2 regions of the Bacillus sp. JK74 genome follow, and region 2 is predicted to be linked to the other one. Evidence: a T-box and tRNA genes for the amino acid it is inferred to sense, from the RefSeq annotation. Region 2 holds a T-box; the other holds one or more tRNA genes.

Region 1 (3,415 bases), on a different contig from region 2:
TTTTTATTATTTATCGGCTATCTGATTATCGGACTTGATTATGCTTCCCTGCTTGCGGTCATTGCCGCTTGTACGAGCGTTGTTCCGTATTTAGGGCCGACCATTGCCATCACGCCGGCGATTATTATCGCGTTGGTCACTTCGCCTCTTATGCTGCTGAAACTTGCGATTGTCTGGACCGTTGTCCAGCTCGTGGAAGGTAAATTAATTTCGCCGCAGATCATGGGGAAAAATCTTCACATTCACCCGATTACCATCATCTTTGTTCTTTTAACCGCCGGAAAGCTGTTCGGGGTTGTCGGCATTATTTTGGCCATCCCGGGGTATGCGGTCATCAAAGTGGTCACGACCCATCTGTTTGATTGGTTCAAAATGCGTTCGCATTTATATGAAGAAGAAAAAAATGATGCTGTATCGAAGTCATAAAATTGGAACGGACATGATATTTATTATAAGACAGGCTTTCCTTCAGAGGAGAGCTTCTCTTTTGTAAATGATGAATGAAGGGAAGAATGGGATGACACTATGGGAGATGTTCACAGCAGCCGTTTTGGGAATCGTGGAAGGGCTGACGGAATACGCGCCGGTTTCTTCCACGGGACATATGATCATAGCGGATGACATTTGGCTGAAATCCGGAAGCCTGATGAATCCGGAAGCCGCCAATTCCTTCAAAGTGGTGATTCAGCTCGGTTCGATTCTGGCGGTGGCCATTGTGTTTAAGGATCGGATATTACATTTACTCGGCCTCAAAAAAAACGTCACGCGCGATCAGCGGAAGGGATACAGGCTGACCATCTCGCAAATCGCCGTCGGTCTTGTTCCGGCGGCGGTGCTCGGCTTTTTATTTGAGGATTTCATTGACCGCTATTTATTCTCCGTCAGAACGGTCGCTTACGGATTAATTGCCGGAGCTGTGCTTATGCTTATAGCGGACTGGATCAATAAAAGGAAAGAAACGATCGATACGGTGGACAGAATCACCTACAAACAGGCTTTCTGTGTCGGATTATTCCAGTGTCTCGCCTTATGGCCCGGATTTTCCCGCTCAGGCTCAACGATTGCCGGAGGTGTCATTGTCGGCTTGAATCACCGGGCAGCCGCAGACTTCACATTTATTATGGCCATTCCGATTATGGCGGGCGCAAGCCTTCTGAAGCTGGTGAAATACTGGGGCAGTCTTTCTTATGACATGATTCCGTTTTTTCTTGTCGGCTTTATCTGCGCCTTTGTCGTCGCCCTCTTAGTCGTCAAATTTTTTCTTCGGCTCATTAACCGGATTAAGCTTGTCCCGTTCGCCATTTACCGTGTCATCCTCGGCATCATTTTAATCATGCTCGTGCGATAAACGAAGAGGCCCCCGGAGGGTCTTCTTTTTATGTTCGAAAAACGTCTCAGGAAAATATGAGCAAACTGAATTTTCTGCTTGAAATTCATAGAAGAGTCGTCTATAATAAAACATGACGTTACAGCACGGGGCCATAGCTCAGCTGGGAGAGCGCTACGCTGGCAGCGTAGAGGTCAGGGGTTCGAGCCCCCTTGGCTCCATACCTTTAAACCCTTATTCTATAAGGGTTTTTTTATTTGTCAGGAACAGAGCCAATAGCCCAAAAAAGCAATTGGGGACAATTTGGGGACGAAAAATTTATTTTGAGGAAGTTTAGTTGCTTTTCGCCTTCAATTAGGATTGAAGAAGCCGCCTCTAAAGGCGGCTTTATTGTTTATCAATTTTCTTGCGGAGCAACCTTTGCTGGTGTAGCACCGCAGAACAGGAAGAATGTAAATAATACTGGTGGAGAAATTGCTACGCCTAATTTGCCCAGATATTCTAATACTGTCCACCAATCTCCTTTTTCAATTGCCTTTTGAACTTTATCTAATGCTCCTTTAGAGATACCAATAGCATCTTCAAGGCATCTTCGAACAGTGTTCTTTTGGACACTTGCATACTTATATTCCTTATTCATATATTTAGCGAAAGCGATCATACCCTCTTTTTGACCTTTGGTATAAGGAGACTTTTCAAGCTCATCCTCATTAACTGTGTAGCCTGTCTCTTCTTCAAAAATTACAATCTTAGTAAAGATGTACTCAACTTCTTTTCAAAATTTTTCAATTTGTTCTTTAGTTAATCCATCTAACCCGTTCTCTTCCTCTGCTGAAACTGTTGGCGCTATTGTAGCAATAGCAAGAAGTAGGGTCAACGCCAGAAAAACTAATCTTTTCAACATTATAACTTCCTCTTTTAGAAACTTGTACAAGAAACTACACGGTAACACATTTTTCTAAATAAGGGTACATTTATCTAGTTTTAATCTGTTTAGACAGGATAAGTAAAATATCGACAAAAAAGATTATGACCATAAACTCAAAGCAAGAGTCGAACCCCCCCAAGCTAATATACCGAACATGACAGAGAACCTAAGACAAGCTTCAAATTTTGTAAGCCCTCGCTCTCTTTTTGTTTTACCTAATTTCCAATAAACAGCATATCCTGAGAACACCAAAATGAGTACTCCGAGTCGTGTCATATTTTCTAAAAATTCTATACCATCCATTGATTTTCACCTCGTTTATTTATGAGAAAAAAATAAAGTAGACTTGTAGAGAGTCTACTTATAAACGCTATCCCAAAGTACACATTTTCATACAGCTTAAAACATTTGAGTGATAAAGTAAGGCTCATTTTAAATGACACATCCTTAATCCCTCCCATTTATATTCCCCATACATTAGTTTTATTATCGCAAATAGAATGGACGTTTCCAACAGTTATGTGAAAATAAGTAATCTGGCAACTGCAAACAAATTGCGGTTTTTTTTCGTCCAAACATATTATGGAAATGTTAGAATATTATATAAAAGGAGGAGTGGCCTTGTGAGTTCTGTTTTACCGTCATCGGAGGTTGGCGTTAAGATTAATGAATGGTACAAAATGATACGTCAGTTCAGTGTTCCGGATGCGGAGATTTTGAAAGCGGAAGTGGAACAAGAAATAAATGAGATGGAAGAAGACGAGTATCTACTGATTTACTACACCCTCATGAAATTCCGCCATCAGCTCATGCTGGATTATTTAGAACCGGTGACTACCCGTGTGAGACCGACAATTGACGAGCTGCTGGAAAAAATCGAAGCATCAAATAAAGGAATTTCCGGCCTGCTGTGCTATTACTCTTTATTTTTCCGCGGCATGTATGAATTTGATCAAAAGCAGTATGTAAAGGCGATCGGCTTTTATAGAGAGGCTGAAAAACAACTCGTTCATGTGCATGATGAAATTGAGAGAGCGGAGTTTCATTTTAAACTGGCTGAAGCATATTACGGTATGAAACAAAGCCACGTCTCCATGCATCACGTAAAGCAAGCGCTCGATATTTACGATCAGTATGAGTTGTATAAGGTCCGGAAAATT
Region 2 (3,415 bases):
GTTTTCTTGTCATGGATGGAGACGCCGTTTACCGTTAAGGCGCCTCCATCAACTGTTTCCATCTGATTAATGCAGCGGAGAAGCGTGCTTTTTCCCGATCCTGAAGGTCCGATGATAACGACGACTTCCCCTTTTTTAATGTGCAGATTAATGTTTTTCAGCACGTGGAAATGTCCGTAGTGCTTATTTACATCCTGAAATGAAATCATGGCCATCCTCCTTAAAAAACATGAGTCATATTGACTGGACAGTTTTGAAATCCTTTAACACATTACGATGGTTATACAGACTTTTATGAATATTAGTTAGATTATTTCGTAATTTCTGATAATTATTTCCGTCAAGAGGTCTGCGTCATAAGGCGGAGTTTATGAAACGGGAATAATTCCGGCTTTCTGTCAAAAGATAAAGCAAGAGGTGAAACGTCATGCTTCAAAAACCGCTGCAGCTCTTAATGTGGACGGCTGTATGTCTGCTCGTTTTGTTAACAGTGTATGTCTTTTGCATGCTCGATATGTTATGGTCTCCCATTTGGCTTGTTATAAAATCTCTCTTTATTCCTATATTCATCGCAGTATTTATTGCTTATCTTTTACTTCCGATTACTGAATGGCTTCATAGAAAAGGGATGCCTAGAACTTTAAGCCTGCTTCTGATTTATTGCCTGTTTTTCGGCGGAATCGGCTGGGGGGTTTATAAAGGGGTTCCTGTTTTAATTGAACAGCTGCAGGATCTGTCTGAGAGCATTCCCGGTCTGGCCGAAAACTACAACAGCATGCTGAGGCATCTGCATAATCACACGGATCATTGGCCTGACGGCATGCACCATCGGATGGACAAAATGATTCAGCAGACAGAAACGTTTCTTGCCGGCACGATTGAAAGCACGATCAGAAGCATCCGTTTCATGCTTGATTATATCCTGATCGCGGCGACGATTCCTTTTCTCGTGTTCTATATGGTGAAGGATATAGACGTTATGAAAAAGACGGTCTGGTATTTGACGCCGAAATCCTGGAGAAAAAGGGGGAGTGAATTTCTGCGGGATGTGGACGACTCTCTCGGTGATTACATCCGCGGTCAGCTTCTCGTTTGTTTTTTGCTCGGGTTCATAGCCGGCGTTTCATTTTGGCTGTTCGGGCTTCCTTACCCGCTGATTTTGGGCCTTGCCATCGGGATTACGAATGTCATCCCGTATTTCGGTCCGTTTATCGGCGCTGTGCCGGCGCTGCTCCTTTCGCTGGCGATTTCCTCCAAGGCTGTGATCATCGTAATCGTCACGATTTTTATTCTTCAATTTATAGAAGGAAACATTTTGAGCCCGCTCATTGTCGGGCGAAGTCTCAGGATGCACCCCGTCGTGATCATGCTTGCGCTTCTTGCCGGAGGGGAGCTCGCGGGCATTCCCGGCATGATTCTCGCTGTTCCGGCGGCAGCCGTTTTAAAAGTGACGGCCATTCACTTTTTGCGGATCAGGACGGAACATTGACATTCGGGTTCTGCTTGTCTATAATTTCGAGTAGAATACATACGAATCTCGAGTGACGGATATGAGTACGCCGAAGCCCTGTTTAAGAGAGAAGCTCCGATACGCTGAAAGGAGCTTCAGCAGAAGATCGGCCGAAGCTAATCCTGAGTGCAGTTAAAGGCTGCCGCAATCCTGCGTTACGGGATGAAAGGTGACAGGCCTTTTTCGGCCTGTAATCAGGGTGGTACCGCGAGACAGCTCTCGTCCCTGTGTGAACGCATGGTTTGCATAGGGAGAGAGCTTTTTTGCTGTCGCAAAAGAGAATTTCGGGTAGTGATAAGGAGGAATATAGATGAAACACTTAACTTCTGCTGAAGTGCGTCAAATGTTTTTAGATTTCTTTAAAGAAAAAGGCCATGCCGTTGAACCGAGCGCCTCATTGGTTCCGCATGAAGATCCGTCTTTATTATGGATCAACAGCGGCGTTGCGACGCTGAAAAAATACTTTGACGGCCGCGTTGTGCCGGAGAATCCGAGAATTGTAAACGCGCAAAAATCAATCCGCACAAATGATATTGAAAATGTGGGGAAAACGGCGCGCCACCACACGTTCTTTGAGATGCTCGGAAATTTTTCCATCGGTGATTATTTTAAAGAAGAAGCCATCACGTGGGCTTGGGAGTTTTTAACGAGCGAAAAGTGGATCGGCTTTGATCCGGAGCTGCTGTCTGTAACGGTTCACCCTGAGGATGAAGAAGCTTATACGCTATGGGCGGAAAAAATCGGCGTTCCGGAAGAAAGAATCATCCGTCTGGAAGGGAACTTCTGGGATATCGGCGAAGGCCCGAGCGGACCGAATACAGAAATTTTCTATGACCGCGGCGAGAAATACGGCAATGATCTGTCAGATTCTGAATTGTATCCGGGCGGCGAAAATGACCGCTATCTTGAAGTGTGGAACCTGGTATTCTCAGAGTTCAACCACAACCCGGACGGCACGTACACACCGCTTCCGAAGAAAAACATTGATACGGGCATGGGGCTTGAACGGATGGTCTCCGTGATTCAGGACGTCCCGACAAACTTTGACACTGATTTGTTTATGCCGATTATTGAAGCAACAGAGCGTATTTCCGGAGATACTTACGGAAAGGATGCAGTGAAGGATACGGCCTTTAAAGTGATCGCCGATCATATCAGAACGGTCGCATTTGCGGTAAGCGACGGAGCTCTGCCGTCAAATGAAGGGCGCGGGTATGTACTGAGACGCCTCTTGCGCCGGGCGGTGCGATACGCGAAAACCATCGGTATCAGCCGTCCGTTTATGTACGAGCTGGTTCCGACTGTTGCAGGAATTATGGACGCTTTCTATCCGGAGGTGAAAGAAAAGCAAGAGTTTATCGCCAAAGTCATCAAAACGGAGGAAGAGCGCTTCCATGAAACATTAAACGAAGGTCTGGCCATTTTATCCGACGTGATAAAGAAAGAGAAGGAAAAAGGCAGCGGCATCATCTCCGGACAAGACGTATTCAAACTGTACGATACATACGGATTCCCGGTTGAATTGACGGAGGAATACGCGGAAGATGAGCAAATGAAGGTTGACCATAAAGGCTTTGAAGCCGAAATGGAAAAACAGCGTGAACGGGCGAGAAATGCGCGCCAAGATGTAGGAAGCATGCAGGTGCAGGGCGGCGCATTGCGCGACATTACTGCAGAAAGCACGTTTGTCGGCTACAATTCCGTAAAAGCTGAAGCGAAGGTAATCGAGCTTCTTCATGACGGTCAATTAATCAGCGAGGCGCAGGAAGGGGATACCGTCCAAATCCTTCTCGACAAAACGCCTTTCTATGCTGAAAGCGGCGGACAGATCGGTGACAGAGGAGTGCTGAGAAGCGAGCAGGCTGTCGTAACCATTAAGGACGTGAAAAAAGCTCCGAACGGTCA

The links. A T-box is a leader RNA that pairs with one kind of tRNA and senses whether it is charged. The one in region 2 lies ahead of alaS (alanine--tRNA ligase), so its partner is inferred to be a tRNA-Ala.
Region 1: it has a tRNA-Ala gene. The T-box ahead of alaS (alanine--tRNA ligase) is inferred to sense a tRNA for this amino acid. The anticodon was not compared.

What each region holds. Positions count from the first base shown of each region.
Region 1 covers NZ_JBSJQB010000001.1:15,454-18,868, reverse strand. Annotated here, with positions in the region: gene ACWJJ5_RS00105 (AI-2E family transporter) at 1-426, shown strand, start outside; gene ACWJJ5_RS00100 (undecaprenyl-diphosphate phosphatase) at 518-1,348, shown strand; tRNA gene ACWJJ5_RS00095 (tRNA-Ala) at 1,476-1,548, shown strand; gene ACWJJ5_RS00090 (hypothetical protein) at 1,725-1,988, opposite strand; gene ACWJJ5_RS00085 (hypothetical protein) at 2,103-2,231, opposite strand; gene ACWJJ5_RS00080 (hypothetical protein) at 2,355-2,558, opposite strand; gene ACWJJ5_RS00075 (response regulator aspartate phosphatase) at 2,879-3,415, shown strand, end outside.
Region 2 covers NZ_JBSJQB010000003.1:333,041-336,455, forward strand. Annotated here, with positions in the region: gene ACWJJ5_RS11825 (amino acid ABC transporter ATP-binding protein) at 1-209, opposite strand, end outside; gene ACWJJ5_RS11830 (AI-2E family transporter) at 428-1,489, shown strand; T-box leader at 1,533-1,740, shown strand; gene alaS (alanine--tRNA ligase) at 1,821-3,415, shown strand, end outside.